Regions from separate parts of the Erwinia sp. 009765445 genome, predicted to be linked through region 1. Evidence: predicted binding sites of a transcription regulator. Region 1 holds the regulator's gene; the other holds the start of a gene.
The links. Region 1 encodes ArgR, which controls arginine synthesis, uptake and breakdown. Its sites were predicted from a motif close to ANTGAATAAAAATACANT; they were not measured.

Region 1 (16,069 bases):
TAGTGGCACCGGAGATTTCTGCTACCGTCGGTGTAGCGGCAGCTTTTGCCGTTAATCCGGTGGTGGGAGCTGCGGTTTTTGCTGCCAGTAAGGTACTGAGTCCCCTGTGGAACAAAATTTCCGTGTTGCGCTACCATATTTCCGGTCCAATCGATAAGCCGCAGATTGATGAAGTGCTGCGCAAGCCGCGTGAAAAGAGCGCGAAGTGAATTTGACGTTACAGGGGAATTGCCTCAGGCTATAGAGATGCAATGCCAGCGATGACTGGCTCATCCAAACAGAGCGAGAATACATGAGTCTGAATCTGGTAAGTGAGCAGTTACTGACTGCTAATAACATTAATCAAGCCGATCTCTTTTCCCTTCTCGGCCAGCTTTCTGAACGTAAGCTGGACTATGCTGACCTCTATTTTCAATCCAGCTTCCATGAAACCTGGGTGCTGGAAGACCGCATTATCAAAGATGGCTCCTGGAATATTGATCAGGGCGTCGGTGTTCGTGCCGTCAGCGGTGAGAAAACCGGTTTTGCCTATGCAGACCAGATTACCCTCAATGCCCTGACACAAAGCGCCACGGCAGCCCGGAGCATTGTGCGCGAGCAGGGGAATGGCAAGTCCCATACTCTTGGCGCGGTAATGAACCGTCAGCTCTATCCAACGGTTGATCCGCTGCAAAGCCTGTCGCGTGAAGAAAAAATTGCCCTGCTGCACCGGGTAGATACCGTGGCCCGTGCTGCTGACAAGCGAGTGCATGAAGTCAGCGCCAGCCTGAGTGGCGTGTATGAGATGGTGCTGGTGGCTGCCACTGACGGCACGCTGGCAGCTGACGTTCGCCCGCTGGTTCGCCTTTCTGTCAGCGTGCAGGTTGAAGAAGACGGCAAGCGTGAGCGGGGTTCCAGCGGCGGCGGTGGTCGTTTCGGCTACGAATTTTTCCTGGCTGATGAGTCCGGTGAAGTCCGTGCTGAAGCCTGGGCGCGTGAAGCCGTGCGTATGGCGCTGGTCAACCTGAACGCCGTAGCCGCTCCGGCAGGGACGATCCCGGTTGTGTTGGGTGCGGGCTGGCCGGGCGTACTGCTGCATGAAGCGGTGGGTCATGGCCTGGAAGGTGACTTTAACCGTCGCGGCACTTCCGTCTTCAGTGGTCAGATGGGCAAGCTGGTCGCCTCCGAGCTGTGCACCGTAGTGGATGATGGCACCATTGACGGGCTGCGCGGTTCGCTGGCAGTGGATGATGAAGGCGTGCCCGGACAGTACAACGTGCTGATCGAGAAAGGTATTTTGAAAGGTTATATGCAGGATAAACTTAACGCCCGTCTGATGGGAGTTAAGCCTACCGGTAACGGTCGTCGTGAATCTTATGCGCATCTGCCAATGCCGCGCATGACCAATACCTACATGCTGGCAGGAAAGTCCACCCCGCAGGATATTATCGAAAGCGTTGACTACGGCCTGTATGCGCCAAACTTTGGTGGCGGTCAGGTGGATATCACTTCCGGTAAATTTGTCTTCTCCACTTCAGAAGCCTATCTGATAGAGAAGGGAAAAGTGACCAAAGCGGTGAAAGGGGCCACGCTGATTGGCTCGGGTATTGAGGCAATGCAGCAGATCTCGATGGTCGGGAACGACCTGGCGCTGGATAAAGGCGTGGGCGTCTGCGGCAAGGAGGGACAGAGCCTGCCAGTTGGCGTGGGCCAGCCTACGCTGAAGCTGGACAAGCTGACCGTGGGCGGCACTGCCTGATTTGACTGCAAGGGCGGAATAATTCCCGCTATTTCAGGCTGTGGGCACATCTGCTTTAAAGGAGCGAATTTCTTCGCTCCTTCCGTTCCCTGCTTATTCCTGTCGATACTCCTGATACACATCCGCGACCTTGTCGAAATACTCCGTCAGATAGTTAATGCATACCTGCACCTTAAGCGGCAGCTTGTCTTTCTGCGTGTAAACCGCATAAACCGGGCGTGGATCTGACTGATAATGTGCAAACAGGATCTCAATCTTGCCTGCATTAATCTCATCAATGACCCACATCAGCGGCACGTAGGCGATACCGCTGCCGGCAACCAGCCAGCGGATCAGCGTCTGAGAATCATTTGTGGCGAACTTGCCCTGTGGCGACAGGCGGGTAGAGATCCCTTCCGGCGCGGTCAGTTCGAAATCATTGTCCGGCCGTACGCTGTATTCCAGCCAGGAAAAATTGCCAATATCAGAAGGCTTCTCCGGCGTGCCGTGTTGCGCCAGGTAGCTTTTTGCCGCGCAGACCACCATCGGCATTGAGCCAAGCCGCCGGGAAAACAGGCTTGAATCCTGCAGTGCACCCATGCGGATCACCAAATCCAGCCCGTCAGCGATCAGGTCCGGAGCCGGGATGCCGGTGACCAGATTCACCGTCAGCCCCGGATACTCTTTCAGCATTTCCGAGGTCATATTCGCCAGCACGTTCTGAGCCATAGTCGACGAGCTGCCGATCCGTAGCGTGCCTACCGGCGTATTGTTGAAAGCGTAAAGTTGCTCATGAACCTGCTGCGCCTCCGACATCATCCGCCGACAGCCCTGGAAGTAGATCTTTCCGGCCTCGGTCAGCCCGATGCTGCGGGTACTGCGGTTGAGAAGTTTGACCTGAAGCTCATCTTCCAGCTTCGCCACGATCTGGCTGACGGCCGAGACGCTCATTTGCATCTGATTGGCCGCCGCCGTAAAGGAACCCAGTTCAACTACCCGTGCAAACACGGACATGCCTTTCAGTCTTTCCATTATTAACTCTGGCTTAAAAGTGATTTAGATCACATTTGGTAGAAAACATATAGTCAGCCGCGTTACTATAGCATCGTCGGGCTACCGTTCCGTCATTCAACTCGTCAAAGTGCTGGCTCCTGAATACGCTATTATTCAAAGAGCGCCGGTTATGATTATCTGACTGCTGGTCGGTCATTCCATCATCATCACCTGTTAACCAGCGGCCTCCTGACCCCGGGAGGTAAGTTGCGTGTGGCGTAAAGCGTACCCGGTAAGGTACTGACAAGGATAAGAGATGAGTGTGCTTCCGGTAATTGTGATATTTGGGCTCTCCTTCCCGCCCATATTTTTTGAAATCATCGTATCATTACTGTTGTTCTGGCTGGTGCGCAGGTTGATCACGCCCACCGGGATCTATGACCTGGTCTGGCATCCCGCTTTATTTAACACAGCCCTGTACTGCTGCCTGTTCTACCTGGTTTCCCGATTGTTTGTCTGAGGTCATAGTGAAAGCGCTAACTAGAAAGATTTCCCGATTCGCCATTACCATCATCCTGGTCATCATTGCTGTCATTGTCATTTTCCGCGCCTGGGTGTTCTATACCGAATCCCCCTGGACCCGAGACGCCAAATTTACTGCCGACGTGGTGGCAATCGCCCCAGACGTCAGCGGCCTGATTTCCGATGTCCGCGTGCGCGACAACCAGCTGGTGAAGAAAGACCAGGTACTGTTTGTTGTCGATCAGCCGCGCTATCAGCAGGCGCTGGATGAAGCGGAAGCGGATGTGGCCTACTATCAAGCTCTGGTCAACGAGAAACGCCGTGAAGCAACCCGCCGTAATCAACTGGGCGTGTCAGCTATGTCCCGTGAGGCTATCGATCAGGCAAACAACGACTATCAGACCAGCGAACACCAGCTGGCTAAGTCGATTGCCACCCGCGATACTGCCAGACTGGATCTGGATCGCACCGTGGTCAAAGCGCCTGCCGATGGTTGGGTGACCAACCTCAACGTCTATCGTGGCGAATTTATTACCCGGGGGTCTACCGCTGTGGCGCTGGTTCAGCAGCATACTTTCTACGTGCTGGCCTATATGGAAGAGACCAAGCTGGATGGCGTGCGCCCTGGCTATCGCGTGGAAATTACGCCGCTGGGAAGTAACCGCGTGCTGCACGGTACGGTCGACAGTATTGCCGCAGGGGTGACCAACAGCAGCAGCACCATTGATGCGAAAGGGATGGCGACCATCGACTCCAATCTTGAGTGGGTTCGTCTGGCACAGCGTGTCCCGGTACGTATTCACCTGGATGAGCAGGAAGGTAACCTTTACCCTTCAGGGACCACGGCGACCGTGGTAGTAACGGGGGCGGAAGATCGCCGTCCTGACCAGATGTCGCCGATGATGAAGCTGATGCACCGTCTGCGCGAGTTCGGCTAAGCGTATGGAGTGGCATCGCTTACGCTTTCCGGGCAAGCTGACCTTTGCCATTTTGCTGGCGCTGCTGATCGGCTTTCATTTCAATCTGGAAACGCCACGCTGGGCCGTGATGACAGCCTGTATCGTGGCGGGTGGTACGGCATTTGCTGCCGGGGGCGATCCCTTCTCCGGGGCGCTCCGCCACCGCGGCATGTTGCGTATTGTCGGAACCTTCCTCGGCTGTATCGCCGCGCTGGCGATTATGATCGCCACCATTCGTGCACCCGCTCTTATGCTGCTGCTGTGCTGTCTCTGGGCCGGTTTCTGCGTCTGGCTCTCTTCACTGATTAAGGTTGATAACTCCTACGCTCTCGGACTGGCAGGGTATACTGCGCTGATTATCGTGGTCAGCGTCGACGCCAACGGCTCGGTGCTACTGGCACCCCAGTTTGCGGTTGAGCGCTGCAGTGAAATCATTATCGGCATCGTTTGTGCGATCCTGGCGGACATGCTGTTTTCTCCGCGCTCGATTAAACAAGATATTGACCGGGAAATTGACAGTCTGCTGGTGGCTCAGTACCAGCTGATGCAGCTGTGCGTCGCCCACGGTGATAAAGAAGAGGTCGACAGAGCCTGGACTGCGCTGGTCCGCCGCACCACCGCGCTGAATGGCATGCGCAGCTATCTGATGATGGAGTCCGGACGCTGGCAGAAAGTTGACCGGCGAATGCGCGCGCTCAACACCCTCGCGCTGACGTTGATTACTCAGGCCTGTGAAACTTTCCTGATCCAGAACACCCGGCAGGAATATGTCCCACCCCAGTTTCATGTGTTCTTTGAGAAGCCGGTTGAGAACGTCAGTGATATCCACAAGCGCATGAAGATCATGCGCCGGGTGATCACCTCCAGCGGCAGCAAGAACACGCCGGTGACTATCAGCAACTGGGTTGGTGCGGCCAGCCGTTATCTGCTGTTGATGAAAGGGATCCATACCAACAGCAGCATCAGCCGGATTGAAGAAGGCGTGCTGGTCAGGGAACCTGTGGTTAAAATGCGTTCCGCTGAGTCCCGCCACGCGCTGATCAATGGGCTCCGCACCTTTGTGGCGACGGCGATTGGATCGCTGTTCTGGCTGTGGAGCGGCTGGACCTCCGGAAGCGGTGCGATGGTGATGATCGCAGTGATCACCGCGCTGGCCATGCGTATGCCGAACCCGCTGATGATGGCGAAGGACTTCCTGTACGGGATGATCTTTGCTATCCCAATGGGATCGCTGTACTACATGGTGATCATGCCTGGCACTCAACAGAGTATGTTGCTGTTGTGTATTGCGCTGGGAGTGATGGCATTTATTGGTGGGATCCTGATTCAGCGGCGGCAGATCGGCACGCTGGGAGCGCTGGTGGGTACCATCAATATCATCACCCTTGATAATCCAATGACCTTTAACGTCAGCGCTTTTCTGGATAACGCGCTCGGGCAGGCCATTGGCTGCTTCCTGGCGCTGCTGGTTATTTTGCTGATCCGTGATACTTCAAAAGCCCGCGTGGGCCGGACTTTGCTTAACCGCTTTATGTATGCTGCGGTTGCCGCGATGACCACCAATCAGGCCAGACGCCGTGAAAACCATCTGCCTGTGCTGTATCACCAGCTGTTTATGCTGCTGAATATGTTCCCGGGCGATGTCGATAAGTTTCGTATTGCCCTGACGCTGATTATCGGGCATCAACGCCTGCGCGGTGCGGAAATCCCGATTAACAGCGATCTCTCTGCCTTTCACAAACAGTTGAGGCATACTGCCGACCGCGTGATCGCTGCGGGCACGGATGCAAAGCGGCTGCACTACTTTGAGCGTCTGCTGGCGGAGCTGGAGACTTACCAGCGAAAGCTTGAGCATTATGAAGCGCCGCTGAGCGTCACCGAGCCGGTGCAGCGCCTGGCTTTGATGCTGAAAAAGTACCAGAATACCCTCATCCAAATCTGACTTACCGCTGATATCTCCGGCTATCAGCGCTTTCCCATTTCTCTTTCTCCTGGTGTGGTTCATACAGTCATAAAGGTCGCCATCTATACTTACGTCATCAGGATGGCAAACCACTCAGGAGAAAATGATGAGCACCTCCCTACAGGACCACGAACTGTACCAGACCGGTTATTTTGCAGCAGGCCAGTGGCAGCGCTGTGCGGCCACCTTTGACGTACTCAATCCCGCCACCGGAAAAGTCATTGCCCAGGTGGCGAAAGCCGGTAAAAGTGAAACTGAACAAGCCATTGCTGCCGCAGAGAAAGCCTTCCCGGCCTGGCGGGCAAAAACAGCCAAAGAGCGCAGTGAAATCCTTTATCGCTGGTATCAGCTGATGATTGATAACAAAGCGTGGCTGGGCAAATTGATGACGGCGGAACAGGGTAAGCCAGTGAAAGAAGCAGAGGGCGAAGTGGAATACGCCGCCAGCTTTATTCAGTGGTTTGCCGAGCAGGCCAAGCGTGCCAATGGCGAAATTATTCCTCCCGCTAAACCGGGTTCACGCATTCTGGCTACCCGTGAGCCAATTGGTGTGGTTGCGGCTATCACGCCGTGGAATTTCCCGATGGCAATGCTGACCCGTAAACTGGGACCCGCGCTGGCAGCTGGCTGTACCGGTATTATCAAACCGGCCAATAACACGCCGCTGTCGGCTTTTGCTCTGCTGGCGCTGGCGAAAAAAGCGGGTGTACCGGACGGTGTGCTTAATGCGGTTGCCGGTGATACTCATGCCATCAGCGATGCGATTATGGCGAGTAAAGCCGTCCGGAAAATTTCGTTTACCGGTTCAACTCAGGTCGGCAAGCTGCTGATGCGCAACGCTTCCGACACCATGAAAAAAGTGTCTATGGAGCTGGGCGGCAATGCGCCTTATATCGTGTTTGACGATGCCGACATCGATGCTGCGGTGAAAGGGGCAATTGCCAACAAATTCCGCAATGCCGGGCAGGTCTGCGTCAGCGTCAACCGCTTCTATATCCACAACAGCGTCTACGATCGTTTTGTCAGCCAGCTGGCGGAAGAGGTCGCCAGGCTGAAAGTGGGGAACGGCATGGATGAGGGTGTGACTGTCGGCCCGCTGATCGAAGCGGCTGCAGTAGAGAAAGTGGAAGAACACGTGCGCGATGCGGTGGCTAACGGCGGTAAAATTGTCGCGGGCGGTGCCCGCCATGCGCTGGGAGGGAACTTCTGGCAGCCAACGGTGATTGCGGAAGCCAACGAAAAAATGATGCTGTCGCGAGAAGAGACCTTTGGCCCGGTGGCAGCCTGCTTCCGCTTCGATGATGAAGAGGATGTGATCCGTCGTGCTAACGACACCGAGTTTGGCCTGGCAGCTTACTTTTATACGCAAAATCTGCAGCGTGTCTTCCGTGTTTCTGCCGCGCTGGAAAGTGGCATGGTCGGCATTAACGAGTGTGCGGTGTCCACCGAGCTGGCCCCCTTTGGCGGCGTGAAGGAATCAGGACTGGGCCGTGAAGGTTCGGTGTTGGGTCTGGAAGAATTTATGGAAGTGAAGGCCCTGCACATCGGGGGACTGTAACTCACCGGGCGGCCTGCAGGTCGCCCGACTGATTGCCTTGTGGAGCAGCCAGCATGAGAACAGAGATTTTTGATTTTGACGAAATTGTCGACCAGGCCCATTTTTATCGCCAGTTCAGCGAACGCTTTGCACTGGCTGACAGAGCAGTCTGCGATTTGGACAGTTTGTGGGACGTGGTGAATGCAGAGTTGCTGCCGCTGCCGTTAGAAATTGAGTTTATTCATCTGGGAACGGGGCAGAAGAGGCGGTATGGCGCGTTGATTTTACTGTTTGATGAAGCTGAAGAGGAGCTGGAGGGACAGCTCCGCTTCAACGTTCGTTAAGACATGCAGTGACAAAAAGGGCCCCGCGAGCGGGGCCAAAGGGTTCGTCAAAGGCTGCTTTCGACACAGCCCGCCGACGAGGAATTACTTATACAGCTCGGCGGTCACGTGCCAGGTATCGTCATTACGTGCTTCGACAACACGATAGGCGCTGGCACCCTGCCGATCCGCTTTCTGTGACAGCTGCTGACGGATATCCATTGGCGCACCGGCCACACCACTTAAAGTAATTGTCCCCGCAGATTGCAGATTTTCTGACTGTTCAGCATTAACCAGTTGGGCAGCAGAAGCGCCAAAAGAGACAGCTGACAGCAAGCTCAATGCAGCGATGGTTGTTTTGATTTTCATAATCTTCTCCTCATTGTGTTCAACAACCTGCGGGTTTCAACATCATGACCAGGTCGTCGATGTCACGGGCGGACGCTTCAGTACGTCCGCGTCAGTGCCGGACTTATTTATACAGTTCTGCAGTAGCGTGATAGTTGCCGTTATTGTAGGCCTCTACCACACGGTAAGATGATGCGCCCTGAGCGTCGGCTTTCAGAGAAAGCTCATGACGGATATCAGTCGGTGCGCCATCGATACCACTTACGCTAATGGTGCCCATTGACTGCAGGTTTTGGTCCTGTACCTGCTGGTCAGTCACCAGGTGTGCGGCATTAGCACCGAACGAGAGAACTGAGGCCAGGCCGAGGACTGCGATTGCTATTTTGGTTTTCATGATCAATGCTCCAGATGAGGGGGCGGTAACCGAAAGGGCTAAAAAGCGTTTATTATTCTTGGGGTTACCTTTTTTATGTCTGACTAACTCTTTGTCTTGCGAAACTTCTGTTATTTGTACAGCTCTGCGGTGGCGTGATAGTTGCCGTTTACATAGGCTTCTACAACACGATAAGCAGATGCGCCCTGAGCATCAGCTTTCTGATTCAGCTGAGCGTTGATATCCATTGGGGACGCGGTCACGCCGCTGACGCTGACGGTGCCGATTGATTGCATGTTTTGCGCCTGATCTGCATTGACAGAATCAGCTGCAAAAGCACCAAAAGACAGGGCAGAAATAACACTCAAAGTTGCAATGGTAGTTTTAACGTTCATGATATTTTCCTCGTCGTCTGTTTTTATCTTTTTGCGTTGTGTGATTCGCATCACGAAAACAAGTATAGATCTGATAACGTAAAAAATTAATAGCATGCTAATAATATTTTGTTGCGATACTTAGCCAATACACTTGTTTTTAATAACCTTCAGTTATAAAAAATGCTTATAATTTACCCTTATCATGTTAAATGCATGTAAAAACATCGGGATATGTGAATTTAACCATTTGTGCGCTAATCTGTGGTCGATCACGCTACGAGACGGTTATACATCCTTTTAACCACTGCTTTTTACGCTCCAGGGCAGTGCATCATGCTGATATGGCGGCTGGGGAGGGGAAGATAAAGCAAAGCCGGCGGATGCCGGCTTCTGGAAAAGCTGATGATGCATTGCGGTTAGTTGAAGGTTAAAGCTATGCGTTTAATTGCATCTACTTATAACTCTTGTTCAAACAGCATCATCACCGAGTCAAGCAGCTGCCTGATGGTCACGTGGCGTGCCGGGGTAATAAAGATGGTGTCATCGCCGGCAATAGTGCCAAGGATCCCTTCCGGCTTGCCCAGTGAGTCCAGCATGCGGGCAATCAGCTGCGCGGCGCCCGGGCTGGTGTGGATCACAATCAGCGCATCATTATGATCGATATCCAGCACCAGGTTCTTCAGCGGGCTGGTGGTGGTCGGTACGCCCAGCTCGGCTGGCAGGCAGTACACCATTTCCATTTTTGCATTGCGCGTGCGGACAGCACCAAACTTGGTCAGCATGCGTGAAACTTTGGACTGGTTGATATTTTCGAAGCCCTGCTCCTGCAGCGCCGCAACAATCTCGCCCTGAGAACTGAACTTCTCTTCTTTTAGTAAGGCCTTGAACGCCTTAATCAGATCTTCTTGTTTTGATGGATTACGCATAGGTGCCCGCTAAAAAAGTCAGAAAGAAAAAGATTCCCCTGGCAGGGTATTACATGATTATGCAATTAAGTGAATGTTTATGCAAACGGGAAGTGGTGGCTGCTGCTATCCGTAGCGTCGGGAGCGGCAGTCTAACAAACTTTGCCGGGGAAAAAATGTTCTGAAGGCGGCGGGTGTTGCTTAAAAAGTGAACGGAATGTTATAAAATTGATGTTGTCCTGATAAGTGTTACAGTTGTACTGTACGCCGAATGACATTGTCTGCCAGCTGCTGTGAAGGGCAACTAAGTGCGTCCTGACTTTATGCGTTCAATCTCCACGGCTTCGTTGTATTCTCTGCGCCACCGCGCAAAGTAGAATGAAAGCTTTCGCTAAGACCATACGGGTCGACTACCTTCATAACCAGATGGATTCCCGGCAATTAATGTTTACTATAATAAGGAGTTTAGGATGAAAGTTGCAGTTCTCGGCGCAGCTGGCGGTATTGGCCAGGCTCTCGCACTTCTGCTTAAAACCCAGCTTCCGGCAGGTTCAGAACTCTCTCTGTATGACATTGCTCCGGTTACGCCAGGCGTGGCCGTCGATTTGAGCCATATCCCCACGGCAGTCAAAATCAAAGGTTTCAGTGGCGAAGATGCCACTCCGGCATTGCACGGCGCGGATGTGGTGCTGATCTCCGCTGGTGTGGCACGTAAGCCAGGTATGGACCGTTCTGACCTGTTTAATGTGAATGCGGGTATCGTGCGGAATCTGATTGAGCAGGTTGCCAGTACTTGTCCTAAAGCTCTGATTGGCATCATCACTAACCCGGTGAACACTACCGTGGCGATTGCTGCCGAGGTGCTGAAGAAAGCGGGCGTGTACGATAAGAACAAACTGTTTGGCGTGACCACGCTGGACATTATCCGGTCCAATACCTTTGTCGCTGAACTGAAGGGAAAAAACCCGTCAGAGCTGAACGTGCCGGTAGTGGGCGGTCACTCAGGCGTGACCATTCTGCCTCTGCTGTCGCAGATCCCAGGCGTGAGCTTTACCGATCAGGAAATCGCTGACCTGACCAAACGCATTCAGAACGCCGGTACAGAAGTGGTGGAAGCCAAGGCGGGTGGCGGATCGGCTACGTTGTCGATGGGCCAGGCGGCAGCTCAGTTCGGCCTTGCTCTGGTGCGTGCTCTTAACGGTGAAAGTAACGTGGTGGAGTGTGCTTACGTTGAAGGTGAGGGAACCCATGCCCGCTTCTTCTCTCAGCCGTTGCTGTTGGGTAAGAATGGCATTGCGGAACGTAAACCGATTGGTGCGCTGAGTGCTTATGAAGAGCAGTCACTGAAAGGCATGCTGGATACGCTGAAGAAAGATATTACGCTGGGCGAAGAGTTTGTTAAGTAAACCCGCGTCGGGCCAGAGTTCTCCTGGCCCACTGTTTTCCCCCGCCTGAACTTAATTCCCCGGATATTCCAGTACGGTCACCGGCAGCGTCATTTTGCGGTCATTGCGGATGATTTCCACCTCAATCACCGTACCGGGACGGATTTCGGCTACCTGATCCATCGTTTCCAGTGCCGATACGGCAGGCCTGTGGTTCACACTGGTGATCACATCATTAACCTGCAGCCCCGCCTTGGCAGCCGGGCCGCCCTGCGAAACGTTGGTGACCACAATCCCCTGCAGATGATCGAGGCCAGAGGTTTGCCCGTGCATCTGGGGGATCTCTCTGCCGCTGATGCCGATAAAACCACGAATTACGCGGCCATCGCGGATCAGCTTATCCATGATTTTTGCCGCCAGCGCGGTGGGGATTGCAAAGCCAATCCCTTCCGGTGTCTCGCCATCGTTACTCTTGTCGAACGACAGCGTGTTAATGCCCATCAATTCGCCCAGAGAGTTGATCAGCGCACCACCCGAGTTTCCTTTGTTGATGGAGGCATCGGTCTGCAGGAAGTTCTGGTAGCGGGATGGGCTGAGACCCACGCGCCCGGTGGCGCTGATAATGCCCTGGGTGACGGTCTGACCAATGTTATATGGGTTGCCGATGGCCATCACCAGGTCACCGATATGCGCAATCCGCTTCGGATTGATCGGGATCACCGGCAGGCCGGATGCCGTAATTTTCAGGACGGCGAGGTCGGTCAGGCTGTCAGATCCGACCAGCATGGCCTCAAAAATCCGTCCATCCTGCAGCGCTACAATGATCTGGTCAGCATCATTGATGACATGCTTGTTGGTCAGAATATAGCCGCGGCCATCCATAATCACGCCTGAGCCAAGCGTGCGGATTTCCAGATTATCAGCGGAAGCATTGGCGCTGCGGTTATATACATTCACCACTGCGGGAGCAGCGCGACGGACAGCAGAGTTGTAGCTGACAGGCATCTCATCGATGCTGTCATCTTTATGATTGAAAAAATCGCTGCCGATCCTCAGTGTCGGCACTGCAGCCAGCAGAATACCCGCCACAACGAGGCCAAGAAGCACTGAACGCAATAGTTTAGGAAACATGGCTTTAAACGATGAGTGAATGAACGTTGGCAGGATAGCATGAGTTAAGCGGACACGCAGGTGTCCGCTTCATGATTTAGCTATTTAGCGTAAAAGCAGGTAAATGCTCTGATCGCCGCGGATTATATTCAGCGCCAGCAGCGGCGGTTTCGCTTCCAGCAGCTTGCGCAGCTCCGCCAGGTTTTGCACGCGGGTCCGGTTCAGACCGACAATCACGTCCCCTTTCTGCAGGCCAAACTGTTCGGCAGGCGTGGATTTATCCACGGTATCAACGCTGACCCCTTTGCTGCCATCTTTCGTCGCACCATCGCTCAGCGTTGCGCCCTGCAGCGCTGGAGTCATCTGCTCGGCGTTGGTAGAAGTCTGGCTGCTGGCATCCAGTTTGACGGTGACGGTCTGCGGTTTGCCTTCGCGTAGCAGGCCTACCTTCACCTCTTTACCCGGTGCGGTGGTGCCGATTTTCACCCGCAGTGCCGCAAAGCTGTCGATTGGCTTGTCATCAAGGCTGGTGATGATGTCACCGGCTTTGATACCTGCTTTCGCCGCTGCAGAATCTGGCAGTACTTCGTTGACGAAGGCACCGCGCTGGGCATCAACGTTGAACGCCTTCGCCATATCCGCGGTCATTTCAGTGCCTTTAATCCCCAACTGGCCCCGCTTCACTTCGCCGAATTCAATCAGCTGTTGTGCAAGGTTCATCGCCATGTTACTCGGGATGGCAAAACCGATGCCGATATTGCCGCCGGAAGAGGCAAGAATCGCAGTGTTGATGCCGATCAGCTCACCGTTCAGGTTCACCAGTGCGCCGCCTGAATTGCCCCTGTTGATAGCCGCATCGGTCTGAATAAAGTTTTCCAGCCCTTCCAGATTGAGTCCGCTACGACCCAGCGCTGAGACAATGCCGGAGGTGGCAGTCTGGCCAAGGCCAAACGGGTTGCCGATTGCCACCGCAAAGTCACCGACTTTCAGCTGGTCGGAATCGGCAATCTTAATCTGAGTCAGCCCTTTGGCTCCGCTGACCTGAATCAGAGCGATATCCGTTTGCTCGTCATGCCCTATCAGTTTGGCATCAAACTCCCTGCCGTCACTAAGCTGGACGCTGATTTTGTCCGCTCCGTTGACCACATGGTTGTTGGTGAGGATGTAGCCTTTATCGGCATTAATGACCACGCCGGACGCCAGACCCTCAAAAGGCTGAGGCTGCGAGTCGCCTCCATCCTGGCCCTGCTGACCGAAGAAACGTTTTAACGGCTCAGGAATGTCCTGCGTCTGGGCCTGAGTCTGGGTTCCTTCCACGTGCACGCTGACCACCGCAGGTAAAACTTTTTCCAGCATCGGCGCCAGGCTTGGCATCTGTTGTCCCTGAATTTGTGCAGGAAGCGACGCCACTGCCGCTGGGGCTGCGGCCAGGTTCATGCCAGTACTCAATGCTAATGCGCTTAACAGTAATGATTTCTTCTTCATCGCTTCGACGCTCTCCTGGATAAAAAGTGGGGGAACTCAGCAATCCGGACGGACAGCTGCCTGACGGTTTTGCATCGGCGACTGGGCCAACAAACAAAAAGGGCGCAGATGCGCCCTCAATAAACTCTTACTTCTCGCGTGCAGCACGGTCGCCACGCAGCAGGCCGGAGGCGCTGTCAGGATAATCGCGCGGCATCTGTACCGGAACCTGATCGTTATCCGCTTCAGACTCGGTCAGCTGATAAGCAAAGGGGTTCTTTTCACCCGGCAGATTCGGCAGCAGGTCATTCGATCCTTTCGCCATGTGCTGGTAAAGCTGGCGGTAATCACGTGCCATATTGTCCAGCAGCTCGGCGCTCTGGGCAAAGTGGCTGGTGAGTTCTTCACGGTAGTCAGCCAGTTCGGCCTTGGTTTTTTCCAGCTCGTATTGCTGGCTCCGCTGCTCACGCAGTTTCCTGTTACCAAAACGCATTGCTACCGCGCCGATAATTAATCCAACTACCAATCCAATAAGCGCGTATTCCCAGGTCATAATAACTCCCGTGTTGTCTTCGTTGTTCCGTAGGGACGCCTGGCTTCTGCCAGTTCACTACCAGCCACTATAACCGCTAATCTCATGGAAGTGGAATCCTGAGGCTACATCGCTTAGTGTAGAACGGCCCTTTTTTCGACAATCAACCACCTGACGCTCCAAATTTTTCAGGGAATGTGAATAAATTATGCAAACGACGTCTCCTCTGGCGCTCTACCAACAGGCGCTGGAAAAGGGTGAATATCAACCTGACGATGTTCAACGCGAAGCAGTCACCCGTCTGGACGGGATTTATCAGGCCCTGACCCGTTCCGAACCCGCTCCACCTCAGCCAGCTAAAGGGTTATTTGGCAAGCTGATGGGGAAGGGGAAAGATCAGCCGCAAGCACCGGCCCGGGGATTGTATATGTGGGGTGGCGTTGGCCGGGGAAAGACCTGGCTGATGGATATGTTTTTTCAGGCAATTCCTGGAGAACGTAAGCAACGCCTGCACTTTCACCGTTTTATGTTGCGCGTTCATCAGGAGCTGACGCAGCTGCAGGGGCAGAGTGACCCGCTGTTAATTGTGGCAGATCGTTTCAAAAGTGAGACTGACCTGTTGTGCTTTGATGAGTTCTTTGTCTCGGACATTACCGATGCCATGCTGTTAGGCACGCTGATGGAGGCGCTGTTCGCCAGAGGGATTACTCTGGTTGCCACCTCCAACATTCCACCAGACGATCTGTACCGCAACGGTTTGCAGCATGCGCGTTTCCTGCCCGCGATTGAAATGATTAAACAGCACTGCGACGTGATGAACGTGGATGCCGGGATTGATTACCGTCTGCGTACCCTGACCTCAGCTCATCTATGGATGATGCCGCTGAACGAGGCCACGGCGAAGGAGATGGACCGAATGTTTGTTGCCCTGAGCGGCAAAGAGCGATCCGAGCAGCCGGTGCTGGAGATTAACCATCGCACTCTGCCAACGCTGGGCGTTGCGGACGGCGTGGTGGCTATGGATTTCCTCGCGCTTTGTGGCGAAGGACGCAGCCAGCATGATTACATTGAACTTTCCCGCCGTTTCCACAGCGTGCTGCTGTTTAACGTGCCGGTGATGATCTACAAAACGGAAGATCAGGCGCGACGTTTCCTGGCGCTGGTGGATGAATTTTATGAGCGGCATGTAAAGCTGGTAGTCTCCGCTGAAGCCTCCCTGTATGAGATCTACCAGGGGGCCCGGCTGAAGTTCGAATATCAGCGCTGCGTCTCACGTCTGCAGGAGATGCAAAGCGAAGAATATCTCAATTTGTCACATCTGCCCTGAGGCGAGAAAAATCAGGGCGGCGGGGTGCATTTATTGAAAAAAAGGGTCGCGCTTTATGGGCGACTTCTCTATAATCTTGCGACCCCACGTTACAACAAAGGTTTTTTTCCCAAAACTCTTTGTGTTCCAGTAACTCTATCCGAAGGGGTGGGCTTGCTGGTCAAGATGGTCGTGTGAGCCTCAACCGTTTATTCAAGCGTTTGGGATTTCACCAACGTGTAACTTAATTTGGGT
Region 2 (16,069 bases), on a different contig from region 1:
TCTGGACCCGAAGGACTGCCTGCCACCCATCACTCCCTATTTTGTGATGCGGGTGGGTAAGCTGCCGGTGATTCCTTACCACCGTCCGGGCCATCCGGGTCTGGCCGATGCGGTTGCCACGTTGGCACCTGATCATAACGCCATGCTGTTGGCGAACCATGGGCCGGTAATAGGCGGTGCAAACCTGCGCGATGCGGTTTTCAATTCGGAGGAGCTTGAAGACACGGCCCGCCTATACTTTACATTGCTCCCGCATGGCATGGTTACGCTGAATGAAGAACAGGTGACCGAGCTGCATACAGTTTTTGGCCGTAAACAGTGATGTTATGTTGCTGAAAGACCAGGAGAGCATCCACCATGTTGCCTGATGAACGCCGTACGTTTATTTACAGCCACCTGCACCAACATGCCCATGTTGCTATTGGTGAGCTGGTCAGGCTGCTGGATGTTTCCCACATGACCATCCGACGCGATCTTAAGGAGATGGAAAATGAGGGAAAAGTCACGCTCATAAGCGGCGGGGCTAAATTAAATGAGATGCTGGTTCAGGAATTGCCTTATGTTGAAAAAGCGATGCTTCATCATAAGGTAAAAAGGAATATCGGCCAGGTTTCAGAAACCTTTGTGGATTCAGGCAAGGTTATTTACCTTGATGCTGGCACCACTACCTATGAAATTGCCCGCTGTGTGGCGAATAAGTTTAAAAAGGTGGTGATTATTACCAATGATTTCACCATCGCTGATTTTTTAATGACTTGCCCCATGTGGATATTTTCCATACCGGCGGAAAAATTGATATTCGCAACCGATCTTGCGTAGGTCACAGCGCCGCGCAATTTATCCGTGAATACATGATTGATATCGCGTTTATCAGCTCCAGCTCCTGGGACGTGGTTCATGGCGTGACTACGCCAGATGAGGGGAAAATGTTAGTGAAAAAGGCCGTTCTGGCCTCTTCCCGACGTAATGTTCTGGTTTCTGACAGCAGCAAATACGGTAAGCATGGCATGTTCCACATCTGCCCACTCGGGCAAATGGACAGATATCATCTGTGATGACCAATTGCCGCCGGAAATATTACAGAGCTTAAGTAAGATAAATGTCAGGTTGCACCAGGTTGACGCATTTCCTGAAGATAAGGATAAAAATAATGTGAATGAAAAACACTTCTGAATCCTGATGTATAAACGTTAAATTTTATGCTGAATTATATAAACAATGAGGTATGTAAAAAACATACCCGGAGGCCCTATGCATTTTGACATCAGTCAGTTTATCGCGCTGATCAGTGCGATTGCTATTCTCATTATTCTGATTACGAAATTCAAATTCCATCCGTTTCTGGCATTAATTATTTCGGCAGGTTTTCTGGGCGTGGCAGCAGGTCTGACGCCAACGCAAACTATTAAAAGCTTTGAGAAGGGATTTGGCGGTGTACTGGGTTCCACAGGACTGGTGGTTGGCCTGGGGACCATGCTGGGTGGGCTGCTGCTGGAGTCTGGCGGCGCAGACAAAATTGCCACAACCTTTATTCGTCTGGGATCGGTACGCCTGATCCCACTGACTATCTGCATAGCGGCGTTAATTATTGGGCTGCCGCATCTGTTTGATGCCCTGAAAAGCCGTTGCATTCGTATTGCGATAACCGGAGCCAGTGGCGGGTTTGGTCGTTCGTTTCTGGTGCAATGCCGGGAGATCCCCTCGCTGGAAGTGGTGGCGCTGTGTGATATCAACACTGCGGGTACTCAGGCGCTGCTGAAGGAGCTGAATTTCTGCCAGGATGCCGAGGTTTGTCAGTCAGCAAATGAAGCTGCAACTGCCCAGTCTGCCGGCAAGCCGGTGATTATTGATGATTTTACCCATCTTGATGCGCTGTCACTGGATATGGTGATTGAGGCGACCGGTAAACCGGAAATCAGCGTACAGATTGCCGTTAACGCCCTGAAAAGGGGCGTACATGTGGGAATGGTCAGTAAAGAAACTGACTCCGTTGCCGGCCCGTGGCTGAACAAGCTGGCATTGCAACATAATGCTGTGTACACCACCGTCGATGGCGATCAGCCTGCTAATCTGCTGGGCCTGATCACCTGGGCGAAGGTGCTGGGCTTTGACATTGTGGCTGCCGGTAAATCCAGCGAATATGACTATGTCTGGTTAACGCAAAGCGGTGTGCTGGACTACAGCGGTAAAATCCTGAATGTGCCTGAACTGGCGGAACACTGGGCGCTGGGCGACGATGTCAAGGCCACGTTGCAGCATCGCAAAAGCCTGCTGTCATCATTGCCGCTGAGTGCCACACCGGATTACTGTGAAATGAACGTGGTGGCTAACTCGTCTGGCTTTATCCCTGCCTGTGATGCGCTCAGCTATCCGCTTTGCCATATCAGCGAGCTGGCCGATATTTTCATCCCTGAAGCAGACGGCGGCATTCTGAAACGTACCGGCGTTGTGGATGTTTTTAACTGCCTGCGCCGTGATGATGAAGTGAGTTTTGGCGGCGGTGTATTTGTGATTGTTCGCTGCAAGGATGATGAAACCTGGGAGATGCTGGCCGGGAAAGGACACGTGGTCAGCCGCAGCCGCAAGTATGCCTGTATCTATCTGCCTTATCACATCATGGGCCTGGAGTCGCCGCACAGCATCTTCTCGGCCGTGTTACATCAGCGTGCTTCCGGCGCGGTCGATCAGGCTATTCACGCCGTGATGACCGGCTATGCCGAACGGGATCTGAAAAAAGGGGAGCTGCTGGAGATGGGAGGGCATCACCACACCATTGAAGCGGTAAGTGCCCGTTTACTGCCGAAAGCGGATGCCGCAGGGTTAGCGCCTTATTATTTGTTGTCCAATAAAGTGCTGACACACGATGTGGCGAAAGGAGAAATGATCCCGATGGATGCGTTGCAGCTGGATAATTCCCTGCTGTATACCGCGTGGCAAGAGAGTTTTTAATGCCCTATGAGCAGTGAAAATCAGCCCGGCTGCCAGTGTGGCAGACCGGGCTTTTTCATGATTAACCCGTATTACGCATCCCCGCTGCGACACCGGCGATGGTGACCATCAGCGCCTGCTCAACGCGGCCATCCGGTTCGCCGCCGCTGGCTTCCTGCTGGCGGGAGCGATGCAGCAATTCGGCCTGCAGCACGTTCAGCGGGTCGGTGTAGACGTTACGCAGGGCGATAGACTCCGCAATCCACGGCTGATCGGCCATCAGGTGTGCATCGTTCGCAATGGTCAGGATAGCTTTGATGTCGGAATCCAGCTGATCGCGCAGCTGCTTGCCCAGCGGCCACAGCGACTGATCCACCAGGCGCTGGTCGTAATACTCCGCCAGCCACAGGTCAGCCTTTGAGAACACCATTTCCAGCATCCCCAGACGGGTGGAGAAGAACGGCCAGTCGCGGCACATCGCTTCCAGCTGATCCTGATGCCCTGCCGCCATCGCGCTCTGCAGCGCCGCGCCTGCGCCCAGCCAGGCGGGCAGCATCAGGCGGTTCTGCGTCCAGGCAAAGATCCACGGGATGGCACGAAGCGACTCAACGCCACCTGTTGGGCGACGCTTGGCCGGACGGGAACCCAGCGGCAGTTTGCCCAGCTCCAGTTCTGGCGTGGCCGAACGGAAGTAAGGCACGAAGTCAGCATTTTCACGCACGTAGCCGCGGTACATGTCGCAGGAGTCTTTCGACAGCTGATCCATAATGCCGCACCACTCTGGCTTCGGCTCTGGCGGTGGCAGCAGGTTGGCTTCGAGAATGGCTCCGGTATACAGCGACAGGCTGGCGATGGTCACTTCCGGCAGGCCGTATTTGAAGCGGATCATCTCACCCTGCTCGGTCACACGCAGGCCGCCCTTCAGGCTGCCTGGCGGCTGTGACAACAGCGCAGCATGCGCAGGCGCACCGCCACGACCAATGGTGCCGCCACGCCCGTGGAACAGCGTCAGCGCGATACCAGCTTTCTCACAGGTTTTGATCAGCGCATCCTGAGCCTGATACTGCGCCCAGCTGGCGGCCATCACCCCGGCATCTTTCGCCGAGTCAGAATAGCCAATCATCACCATCTGTTTGCCCTGGATAAAGCCGCGATACCAGTCAATGCTCAGCAACTGGCTCATCACGTCGTTGGCGTTGTTCAGGTCATCCAGCGTTTCAAACAGCGGTGCGACCGGCATGGCAAACGGAATGCCCGCTTCTTTCAGCAGCAGATGCACGGCCAGCACGTCAGAAGGTGTTTTCGCCATGGAGATCACGTAGGCGGCAATTGAGCCTTTCGGCACTTCGGCGGCCACGCGGCAGGTATCCAGCACTTCCTGCGTCTCCGGACCCGGCTCCCAGTTGCGCGGCAGCAGGGGGCGCTTGGAATTCAGCTCGCGGATAAGAAAGGCTTGTTTGTCAGCCTCAGACCAGCTTTCATAGTCGCCCAGGCCCAGATAGCGGGTGATCTCAGCAATGGCCTCGGTGTGGCGGGTGCTTTCCTGTCGGATATCGATACGCACCAGCGGCACGCCAAAGCACTTCACGCGGCGCAGCGTATCCAGCAGCTGACCGTTAGCGATGATGCCCATGCCACAGGCCTGCAGTGACTGATAGCAGGCGTACAGCGGGTCCCACAACTGGTCATTGGAGATCAGCAGATCGGCCGGGCGCGGCAGGCGTTCACCTTTCAGACGCTGCTCAAGATAGGTCTGAGTGCTCATCAGCTGGCTGCGCAGCTTTTTCATGATCTCACGATAGGGTTCCAGCGCTTCCGGATTGCCGCACAGCTCGCGGACTTCCGGCGTGCATTCCGACATAGAAAGTTCGGAAACCAGCACGGCAATATCACGCAGGAACAGGTCTGTCGCTTTCCAGCGGCTCAGCTGTAAAACATGGCGGGTGATTTTCGCGGTAACGTTTGGGTTGCCATCGCGGTCGCCGCCCATCCAGGAAGTGAACTGCACCGGAACGAAATCCACCGGCAGCTTCACGCCAAAAGAGGCTTCAACCTGCTCGTTCAGCTCACGCAGGAAGTTCGGCACGCCTTCCCACAGGCTGTTTTCCACCACCGCAAAGCCCCATTTCGCTTCGTCGATCGGGGAAGGGCGGTATTTACGAATTTCATCAGTGTGCCAGGCCTGAGCAACCAGCTGGCGAAGGCGGCGCATAATCTGCGAACGGTCATAGTCAGACAGATCGTTGTGGTCGAGCTGCTTCAGGCAGTTATTCACCTCGACCAGCTTGTGGATCAACGTGCGGCGGGTAATTTCGGTCGGGTGAGCCGTCAGCACCAGCTCCAGGGAGAGCGACTCTATCGCATCACGGATTTTCTCTTCCGTCAGTTCGGGCTGCTGCTTCAGGCGCTCGAAGGTTCTGGCCAGCATTTCCGGCTGGTTAGCGCCTTCGCCTTTAGGTGAAATGGTGTGGTACTGCTCGGCGACATTCGTCAGATTCAGAAACTGGCTGAAGGCGCGGGCAACGGGCAGAAGCTCATCATTGGAGAGATTTTGCAGCGTTGACAGCAATTCTTTACGGTGGGCGTCATTTCCCGCACGTGATGACTTCGAGAGTTTACGGATGGTTTCCACCCGATCGAGGATGTTCTCTCCAAGCGCATCCTTAATCGTATCCCCGAGCAGTTTGCCGAGCATACTGACATTACTTCGCATTGCGGAATATTGTTCGTTCATATGACCCCTGACACCCTTCTTGTTTTGTCATTATTTCACCGTCGCCGGCATAACTTCGCCTTTTATCTAGCCACGTATACTCCCGTTCGTCAATTGCCTTGAATTTGCCTTATCCTGTGCCTAACTGACGGGAATTTATGAAATTTAATAACAGCGAAGCGAGATAAGTTATTCTTATCATCAAAGACGGAATAATGCCGGGGCAAGCTGCTGTTTTCGCAGCCGAATGCCCCGAATGTCATTCAGTGGTGACAAAAATGATGCACAACCTGAGCAATCAGTTCGCGGGTAGGTTTTATAAAGGCGGTATCAATATATTCATCCGGCTGGTGGGCCTGATTGATCGAACCTGGACCCAAAACCAGCGTTGGACACAGTTCCTGAATAAACGGCGCCTCAGTACAGTAGTTCACCACTTCCGTCTCGGTTCCCAGCAGTTTCTCCACCACTTTCACCAGTTGATGATCCGGCGGGCATTCGTAACCCGGGATCGGCGGATGCAGTTCACCCACAGTCAGGCGGCCGGGCCAGCGTTCGCTGACTGGCGCTAATGCGCTGTTCAGTAACCCTTCCAGATCGTTCAGTGACAGGCCCGGCAGCGGGCGGATATCCATATACAGCTCACAGCAGGCACAGATACGGTTTGGCGCATCGCCACCGTTGATATGACCAAAGTTCATGGTCGGATAGGGGATGGCGAAGCCCTCGTGGTGATAGCGCTCTTTCAGCGTATTGCGCAGGCCCATCAATTGGGTAATAGACTCGTGCATCAGCTCGATGGCATTCACGCCGCGTGCCGGATCGCTGGAGTGGCCGGACTGACCCTGAATACGGATTGACTGGGAAAGATGCCCTTTATGAGCGCGAACCGGCTTCAGGGACGTTGGCTCGCCAATGATGGCGCAGTCAGGGCGGATAGCGGTACTTTCCGAGAAATATTTCGCACCGGCCATCGTCGTCTCTTCATCTGCGGTAGCCAGGATATAAAGCGGTTTTTCCAGTTTTGCCACGTCAACATCACGCAGGGTATCTAAAATAAATGCAAAGAAACCTTTCATGTCGGCCGTGCCCAGCCCGTACAGCTTGTTCTCGTGCTCGGTCAGCGTGAAGGGGTCGCGCGTCCAGCGACCGTCGTCATACGGTACGGTATCGGTATGACCGGCCAGCAGCAGGCCGCCAGCACCGCTGCCGGTTTTGGCGAGCATATTGAATTTATGGCGCGTGCCGGGTACTGGCTGCACTTCAACGGTGAAGCCCAGGTCGCGAAACCAGCCAGCCAGCAAATTGATTAAAGTTTCATTACTCTGGTCGAAGGCGGCATCGGTTGCGCTGATCGACGGTGTGGCAATCAACTCACGGTAAAGCTCGATAAAAGGCGGTAATTTTGTCTTCACTGTTGACAGTCCTTGGGTTAGGATAGTATCAATATTCATGCATTAATAGTGAATAAAAATACATTAACGGCGTGCGGATGGAAACCGTAAATTTCCGGTAAATCCAGCGCCAATGCGTGGGAGCACAGCTTTGTAGCTGCAACCCGAATTCTTTAGACCGTAAAAAGGTAGTCAGTCTGATGTTGAATACGCTGATTGTTGGTGCCAGTGGCTATGCTGGCGTAGAGCTCGCTACGATCCTGAATCGCCATCCACAGGTGAACATAACCGCTTTAGCGGTTTCAGCGCAAAGCCCTGACGCAGGAAAATTACTTTCTGACCTCCATCCGCAGCTGAAAGGTATTGTCGATATGCCGCTGCAGCCATTGAGCAGCGCGGCTCAGTTTGCGGATCAAGTTGACGTGGTCTTTCTGGCAACGGCCCATGAGGTGAGCCACGATCTGGCACCGGAGTTCCTGGCCGCTGGCTGCGTGGTGTTCGATCTCTCCGCTGCCTTCCGCGTCAACGAACAGAGCTTCTTCACCGACAATTACGGTTTCCCCCATCAGCATCAGGACTGGCTGGACAAAGCCGTTTACGGCCTGGCCGAATGGCAGCAGGACAAAATCAAAGAAGCGCAGCTGATTGCCGTGCCGGGCTGCTACCCGACTACCGCGCAGCTGGCACTGAAGCCGCTGATTGAAGCAAACCTGCTGAACGATAGCCAGTGGCCGGTGATCAACGCCACCAGTGGCGTGAGTGGAGCAGGGCGTAAAGCGGCAATGGGCACCAGCTTCTGTGAAGTGAGCCTGCAGCCTTATGGCATCTTCACTCACCGTCACCAGCCTGAAATTTCCGCGCATCTGGGTATTCCGGTGATCTTCACTCCGCACCTGGGCAATTTCCCTCGCGGCATTCTGGCGACCACCACCTGCCGCCTGAAAGCGGGTGTTACCCACGATGACGTGGCAGAAGCGTTCCATAACGCCTACCACGACAAACCGCTGGTGCGCGTCTATGACAAAGGCGTGCCGTCAATCAAAGGTGTGGTGGGCCTGCCGTTCTGCGATATCGGTTTTGCGGTGAAGGGCGAGCATCTGATCGTCGTCTCTGCGGAAGATAACCTTCTGAAGGGTGCTTCCTCGCAGGCCGTTCAGTGCCTGAATATTCGTTTCGGTTTCCCGGAAACCCAGTCACTTATTTAATCAGCGAGTAATCAAATGACCAATCCATTAATCATCAAACTTGGCGGCGTGCTGCTGGACAGTGAAGAGGCGCTGGAGCGCCTGTTCTCAGCGCTGGTCACTTATCGTGAATCCCATCAGCGCCCGCTGTTGATCGTGCACGGCGGTGGCTGCCTGGTTGATGAGCTGATGAAGAAGCTCGCACTGCCGGTGAAAAAGAAAAACGGTCTGCGCGTGACGCCTGCCGATCAGATTGACATCATCACTGGCGCGCTGGCAGGTACGGCGAACAAAACGCTGCTGGCCTGGTCGAAAAAGCACGGTATTGATGCCGTTGGCCTGTGCCTCGGCGATGGCGGCAGCGTCAACGTTGAGTCGTTTGACGAAGAGCTGGGCCACGTTGGTCTGGCGACTCCGGGTTCCCCGGTACTGATCAATACCCTGCTGACGGTCGGCTTCCTGCCGGTCATCAGCTCCATCGGCATCACTCAGGACGGTAAGTTAATGAACGTCAACGCTGACCAGGCCGCGACAGCGCTGGCATCCACTCTGGGCGCTGACCTGATCCTGCTGTCAGACGTCAGCGGTATTCTGGACGGTAAAGGCCAGCGCATTGAAGAGATGACTGCGGCGAAAGCCGAGCAGCTGATCGCTCAGGGTATTATTACCGACGGTATGATTGTTAAAGTGAATGCCGCTCTGGACGCTGCCCGTACGCTGGGCCGTCCGGTTGATATCGCCAGCTGGCGTCATGCCGAACAGCTGCCAACCCTTTTTAATGGCGTGTCGATTGGCACCCGGATCCTCGCTTAACCGGTTCAAGGAAAAGACAATGCAAGACAAAAGCATCAAAAAAATCGTTCTCGCCTACTCCGGCGGTCTGGATACTTCAGCCATCATTCCATGGCTGAAAGAGAATTACGGCGGCTGTGAAGTGGTCGCTTTCGTGGCGGATATCGGCCAAGAGCGTGGCGATCTGGAAGGCGTTGAGCAGAAAGCTCTGCAGTCCGGCGCATCTGAATGCCACGTTGTCGACCTGCGCGAAGAGTTTATCAGCGAATATGTCTATCCGGTGCTGCAGACTGGCGCACTGTATGAAGGGACCTACCTGCTGGGCACCTCAATGGCGCGTCCTATTATCGCTAAAGCCCAGGTTGAGCTGGCGCTGAAAGTGGGCGCGGATGCGCTGTGCCACGGTGCGACCGGTAAAGGTAACGATCAGGTGCGTTTCGAAACTACCTACACCGCACTGGCTCCACAGCTGAAAGTGGTCGCGCCATGGCGTGAGTGGAACCTGCGTTCGCGTGAAGCGCTGCTGGACTATCTGAAAGAGCGCAACATTCCTACCACTGCCTCGCTGGAAAAAATTTACAGCCGTGACGAAAACGCCTGGCATATCTCCACCGAAGGTGGCGTGCTGGAAAGCCCATCGAATGCCCCGAACAAAGATTGCTGGGTGTGGACCGTTGACCCGCGGGAAGCACCGGACCAGCCAGAGCAGGTGACCGTTTCCGTAGAGAAAGGCCGCGTGGTGGCCGTGAACGGCGAGAAGCTCAGCCCGTACCAGTGTCTGGAAAAACTGAACGCGATTGGTGCGAAACACGGTGTGGGCCGTATCGATATCGTGGAAAACCGTCTGGTGGGCATCAAGTCCCGTGGCTGCTACGAAACCCCTGGTGGCACCATCATGGTTAACGCACTGCGTGCCGTTGAGCAGCTGGTGCTGGACCGCGACAGCTTCAAATGGCGTGAGCAGTTGGGCCATGAAATGTCCTACGTGGTTTACGATGGTCGCTGGTTTGCGCCGCTGCGTAAGTCCATTCAGGCTGCTGCCGAGTCTCTGGCCGCAGAAGTGAACGGCGAAGTGGTGCTGCAGCTGTATAAAGGCCAGGCCACGGCAATCCAGAAAAAATCAGCCAACAGCCTGTACTCTGAAGAGTTCGCCACCTTCGGCGAAGACGAAGTGTACGATCATCGTCACGCGGGCGGCTTTATCCGCCTGTTCTCTCTTTCTTCACGCATCCGTGCGCTGAACGAAAAGAAATAAGTCCGGTTCGAAAATCTGCAGAGGCGGAATTCATTCCGCCTTTTTTACAGACATGATTCACTAAACGAATAAATGGAGCACTGACATGGCACTTTGGGGTGGACGGTTTACTCAGGCAGCAGATCAACGTTTCAAACAATTTAACGACTCGCTGCGCTTCGACTATCGTCTGGCAGAGCAGGATATCGTCGGATCCATTGCCTGGTCCAAAGCGCTGGTGACGGTCAATGTTCTGACAGATCGAGAGCAGCAGCAGCTGGAAGGCGCGCTGAACGTATTGCTGGAGGAAGTGCGCGCTAATCCGCAGCAGATCCTTGAAAGCGATGCGGAAGATATTCACAGTTATGTTGAAGGACGCCTGATTGAGAAAGTCGGCGCCCTGGGTAAAAAGTTACACACCGGTCGCAGCCGTAACGATCAGGTCGCTACCGATCTGAAGCTCTGGTGTAAGGCACAGGTCAGCGAATTGCTGATTGCCAGCCGCCAGTTGCAGCAGGCACTGGTGGCTACTGCGGAAGCGAACCAGGATGCCGTGATGCCGGGTTATACCCACCTGCAGCGTGCTCAGCCGGTGACGTTTGCGCACTGGTGCCTGGCTTATGTTGAGATGCTGGCGCGTGATGAGAGCCGCCTGCAGGATACGCTGAAGCGTCTGGACGTCAGCCCGCTGGGATGTGGCGCGCTGGCCGGTACAGCCTATGAGATTGACCGTGAGCAGCTGGCGGACTGGTTAGGTTTCGCCTCAGCAACCCGTAACAGCCTGGACACTGTTTCCGATCGTGACCACGTGCTGGAGCTGCTGTCCGATGCTTCCATCGGCATGGTTCATCTGTCCCGTTTCGCAGAAGACCTGATTTTCTTTAACACCGGTGAGGCTGGTTTTGTTGAGCTGTCCGACCGCGTGACTTCCGGTTCCTCGCTGATGCCGCAGAAGAAAAATCCGGATGCGTTGGAGCTGATCCGCGGCAAGTGTGGCCGCGTGCAGGGTGCGTTGACCGGCATGATGATGACGCTGAAAGGTTTGCCGCTGGCGTACAACAAGGACATGCAGGAAGACAAAGAAGGGCTGTTTGACGCGCTGGATACCTGGTTCGACTGCCTGCATATGGCGGCGCTGGTGCTGGACGGCATTCAGGTGAAGCGGCCGCGCTGCCAGGAAGCGGCAGAGCAGGGCTACGCGAACTCTACCGAGCTGGCCGATTATCTGGTGGCGAAGGGCGTTCCGTTCCGTGAAGCTCACCATATCGTGGGTGAAGTGGTGGTCGCGGCGATTAACAAAGGCGCGGCGCTGGAAGCGCTGAAGCTGGAAGAGCTGCAAGCCTTCAGCAGCGTGATTGCGGAAGATGTTTATCCGATCCTGTCGTTGCAGTCCTGCCTCGACAAACGTAATGCCAAAGGGGGCGTATCGCCTCACCAGGTGTCATTGGCGATCACTGACGCGAAAAACCGTCTGGCCTGATCAAAAAAGGCGGCCTTTAAGGCCGCCAGTAAGTTTCGATTTTATTATATTTAGCAGGTAAATAACGAGGCAGGTGTTTTCCCCGCTTGTCTCACAGCTTAAGCTGCAAAGAATTTTTCTAAATCGTCGCTACCACCAATGTGGCGCCCGCCGATAAAGACCTGAGGCACGGTGGCACGACCGGTAACCGCACGCAGGCTGACGGTGGTGGCATCCTGACCCAGCACAATCTCTTCATACTGAATACCGCGATCCAGCAGCATCTGTTTGGCTTTGGCGCAGAACGAACAGCCAGGCTTGGTAAACAGCGAGACCGACTCCTGCACTTTAAATTCCGGTGCCAGATAACGCAGCATGGTGTCGGCATCAGACACTTCGAACGGGTCGCCCGGCTTATTCGGCTCTGCAAACATTTTTTCCACCACGCCATTACGAACCAGCATGGAGTAACGCCATGAACGTGGACCAAAGCCCAGCTCGGCTTTCTCAACCAGCATCTCCATGCCACGGGTAAAGTCGCCGTTGCCATCAGGGATAAAGGTGATGTTGTTGGCGTGCTGATCGGCTTTCCAGGCATTCATGACGAAAGTGTCGTTCACCGATATGCACAGAATATTATCCACGCCGTGTGTTTTGAAAACGTCAGACAGCTCGTTGTAACGCGGCAGATGGCTTGACGAACATGTTGGGGTGAAAGCGCCCGGCAAAGAAAACACGATGACAGTTTTGTCTTTAAACAGCTCATCAGTCGTAATGTCTACCCAGCTGTCGCCCTGGCGGGTATGAAAAGTGACCTGTGGAACGGACTTACCTTCCTGACTTGCAAACATAAAATACCTCTTAATCAGGGGAAAAAAGTGATTCATTTCCCGAACGGTGGACATTATTGCCATCCGGGCTTGATAGGGCTAATCGTTGATTGCTATCCTATCTATCGCCACGAACTATCGTGGCTCGGAGGAATAAGATGAACATTCGTGATCTTGAGTATCTGGTTTCGCTGGCTGAGCACCGTCATTTTCGGCGAGCAGCGGATGCATGTCATGTCAGTCAGCCCACCTTAAGTGGCCAGATCCGCAAACTGGAAGATGAACTCGGCGTGATGCTGCTGGAGCGCACCAGCCGTAAGGTGCTGTTTACTCAGGCTGGCTTGCTGCTGGTCGATCAGGCCCGTACCGTCCTGCGGGAAGTGAAAGTGCTGAAGGAGATGGCCAGCCAGCAGGGCGAAGCGATGTCCGGACCGCTGCACATTGGGCTGATCCCAACGGTCGGGCCGTACCTGCTGCCGCAGATTGTCCCGTCGCTGCACAAGACGTTCCCGAAACTGGAAATGTACCTGCATGAAGCGCAGACGCAGCAGCTGCTGGCCCAGCTGGACAGCGGCAAGCTGGACTGTGCCATTCTGGCGCTGGTGAAAGAGTCTGAGGCCTTTATCGAAGTGCCGCTGTTTGACGAGCCGATGAAGCTGGCGATTTATCAGGATCACCCATGGCATGACCGCGACCGTGTGCCGATGTCCGATCTGGCCGGTGAAAAGCTGCTGATGCTTGAAGATGGTCACTGCCTGCGCGATCAGGCGATGGGCTTCTGTTTCCAGGCGGGCGCTGAAGAAGATACGCATTTCCGCGCCACCAGTCTGGAGACGCTGCGTAACATGGTTGCTGCAGGAAGTGGTATCACGCTGTTACCTGCTCTGGCGGTGCCGAAAGAGCGGGTGCGTGATGGCGTCTGCTATCTGCCCTGCTACAAGCCAGAGCCACAGAGAACCATCGCGCTGGTTTATCGTCCGGGATCGCCGCTGCGCAGCCGCTATGAGCAGCTGGCAGAGGCAATTCGCATCCACATGCAGGCCTATATGGGCACCGGATTAAAACAGGCGGTTTAAGCCGTTCAACGCCGCCACGCGGTAGGCTTCGGCCATCGTCGGGTAGTTGAAGGTGGTATTCACGAAGTACTCAATCGTGTTGCCGCCGTTTTTCTGCTCCATGATGGCCTGACCGATATGGATAATCTCCGCAGCACGCTCACCAAAGCAGTGAATCCCCAGGATCTCTTTCGTTTCACGGTGGAAGAGGATCTTCAGGCTGCCCACATTCATCCCGACAATCTGCGCACGCGCCAGATGTTTGAACTGCGCGCGACCCACTTCATAAGGCACTTTCATCGCCGTCAGTTGCTGTTCGGTTTTGCCGACAGAACTGATTTCCGGAATGGTATAAATCCCGGTCGGAATGTCCTCAATCAGATGCGCGTTCGCTTCACCTTTAATCAGCGCCTGAGCAGCAATGCGCCCCTGATCGTAGGCGGCTGAGGCCAGGCTTGGATAGCCAATCACGTCACCCACCGCATAGATATGCGGCTGTGCGGTCTGATACATGCTGTTGACCTTCAGCAGGCCACGGCCGTCAGCTTCCAGCCCGACATTTTGCAGCGACAGAGAATCGGTATTCCCGGTACGGCCGTTGGCGTACAGCAGACAGTCTGCTTTTACCTTTTTGCCGGATTTCAGGTGCATGATCACGCCATCGCTGACGCCTTCAATCTTCTCAAACTCTTCGTTGTGGCGGATAACCACGCCGCTGTTCCAGAAGTGGTAAGAGAGCGAGTCCGAAATCTCCTGATCGAGGAACGCCAGCAGGTGATCGCGGGTGTTGATCAGGTCGACCTTGACGTTCAGACCACGGAAGATGGAAGCATACTCACAGCCGATAACCCCGGCACCATAGATAATGACATGGCCCGGTTCATGGTGCAGGTTAAGGATTGAGTCGCTGTCGTAAATGCGCGGATGGGTAAAGTCCACATTGGCAGGGTGATAAGGGCGCGAGCCACAGGCAATAACAAATTTCTCAGCGGTCAGACGCTCAATCGTGCCGTCGTGCGATTCAATTTCAATGGTATTCGCATCGACGAAGCGCGCATCACCCTGATACAGCTCACAGCGGTTACGCTCGTAAAAGCCCTGACGCATGCGCGTCTGCTGGCTGATCACGTTTTCTGTGTGGTTAAGGATATCCGCGAAGGAAGAGCGCAGAAGGCGCGTGTGGTCACTGTAAAGAGGGTTCTGATTAAACTCGATAATACGGCTGACTGCGTGACGTAGTGCTTTCGATGGGATGGTTCCCCAATGTGTACAACCGCCGCCGATGTTGTGATAGCGCTCAATAACCGCAATGCGGGCACCTTGTTTGACCAAACCCATGGCCGCGCCTTCACCGCCAGGGCCTGATCCAATCACAATGGCGTCGTAATCATAAGACTGTTGCATACTAATACGTCCTATTTCTTATACAATTTTTCAACGAGATTCTAACATCTTGCTGACCACTTCCCAATTCTATCAGGCTTTTTTGCCATCATTTGACAAAGCGTGAGGTTAACAGGCCGTCACAAAGTTGATGCAACTGTACGCTGAAATTTTTGTTATAGTGCCTTTCTGGCAGGTAAAACAGGCACAAACATGGGCGTCAGAGCGCAGCAAAAAGAACGGACACGGCGTTCGCTGATTGAAGCGGCATTTAGTCAGCTAAGTGCCGAGCGGAGTTTTGCCAGCCTCAGCCTGAGAGAAGTTGCCCGGGAAGCCGGGATCGCGCCAACGTCATTCTACCGTCATTTTCGTGATGTAGATGAATTAGGGCTGACCATGGTGGATGAAAGTGGTCTGATGCTGCGTCAGTTGATGCGCCAGGCTCGCCAGCGTATCGCCAAAGGCGGCAGCGTGATCAAGACTTCGGTCTCCACCTTTATGGAATTCATTGGTAACAACCCTAACGCTTTCCGCCTGTTGCTGCGGGAACGTTCCGGGACATCGGCTGCGTTTCGTGCTGCTGTTGCCCGCGAGATCCAACATTTTATCGCCGAACTGGCGGATTACCTCGAGATTGAAAACCGTATGCCGCGCAGCTTTACCGAAGCTCAAGCGGAAGCGATGGTGATTATCGTCTTTAACGCCGGTGCAGAGGCGCTGGATATCGATGCCGATCAGCGTCGCCAGCTGGAAGAGCGCCTGGTGCTGCAGTTGCGGATGATTTCTAAAGGGGCTTATTACTGGTATCGACGTGAACAGGAGAGGCTGGCGGTTACGCTGGAATCCCAGGATTAAAGGTGATCAAACATGAGCTTAGCTACTGGCCGGGACAAAGGTACACTGTTGCTGGCATTTCTCACCGGGTTATCGATTAACGGATCGTTTTCGGTGTTGTTCAGTTCTCTTGTGCCGTTTTCTGTGTTCCCCCTTATCGCGCTTGGACTGTCGGCCTGGTGCCTGCATCAGCGCTATCTGAACCGTTCAATGCCTGACGGGATGCCTTCAATTGCCGCCGCGTTTTTCCTGCTGGGCATCCT

Region 2: the regulator ArgR is predicted to act here: its motif matches at 7,104-7,121, upstream of argC (N-acetyl-gamma-glutamyl-phosphate reductase).

The regions. Positions count from the first base shown of each region.
Region 1 is NZ_JBYUWC010000014.1:27,454-43,522, forward strand. Features, by position in the region: gene yhdP (AsmA2 domain-containing protein YhdP) at 1-209, shown strand, start outside; gene tldD (metalloprotease TldD) at 293-1,738, shown strand; gene aaeR (HTH-type transcriptional activator AaeR) at 1,832-2,749, opposite strand; gene aaeX (p-hydroxybenzoic acid efflux pump operon protein AaeX) at 3,027-3,230, shown strand; gene aaeA (p-hydroxybenzoic acid efflux pump subunit AaeA) at 3,238-4,170, shown strand; gene aaeB (p-hydroxybenzoic acid efflux pump subunit AaeB) at 4,175-6,133, shown strand; gene AC3Y5R_RS16050 (NAD-dependent succinate-semialdehyde dehydrogenase) at 6,261-7,712, shown strand; gene AC3Y5R_RS16055 (barstar family protein) at 7,766-8,035, shown strand; gene yhcN (peroxide/acid stress response protein YhcN) at 8,120-8,383, opposite strand; gene yhcN (peroxide/acid stress response protein YhcN) at 8,487-8,756, opposite strand; gene yhcN (peroxide/acid stress response protein YhcN) at 8,867-9,130, opposite strand; gene argR (transcriptional regulator ArgR) at 9,568-10,038, opposite strand; gene mdh (malate dehydrogenase) at 10,488-11,423, shown strand; gene degS (outer membrane-stress sensor serine endopeptidase DegS) at 11,475-12,533, opposite strand; gene degQ (serine endoprotease DegQ) at 12,618-13,997, opposite strand; gene zapG (Z-ring associated protein ZapG) at 14,125-14,529, opposite strand; gene zapE (cell division protein ZapE) at 14,717-15,835, shown strand.
Region 2 is NZ_JBYUWC010000020.1:4,582-20,650, reverse strand. Features, by position in the region: gene AC3Y5R_RS19605 (class II aldolase/adducin family protein) at 1-322, shown strand, start outside; partial or broken gene AC3Y5R_RS19600 (DeoR/GlpR family DNA-binding transcription regulator) at 358-1,173, shown strand; gene AC3Y5R_RS19595 (GntT/GntP/DsdX family permease) at 1,252-2,949, shown strand; gene ppc (phosphoenolpyruvate carboxylase) at 3,011-5,662, opposite strand; gene argE (acetylornithine deacetylase) at 5,905-7,056, opposite strand; gene argC (N-acetyl-gamma-glutamyl-phosphate reductase) at 7,236-8,240, shown strand; gene argB (acetylglutamate kinase) at 8,256-9,032, shown strand; gene AC3Y5R_RS19570 (argininosuccinate synthase) at 9,052-10,266, shown strand; gene argH (argininosuccinate lyase) at 10,352-11,725, shown strand; gene AC3Y5R_RS19560 (redoxin family protein) at 11,824-12,555, opposite strand; gene oxyR (DNA-binding transcriptional regulator OxyR) at 12,693-13,610, shown strand; gene sthA (Si-specific NAD(P)(+) transhydrogenase) at 13,593-14,993, opposite strand; gene fabR (HTH-type transcriptional repressor FabR) at 15,186-15,827, shown strand; gene AC3Y5R_RS19540 (YijD family membrane protein) at 15,840-16,069, shown strand, end outside.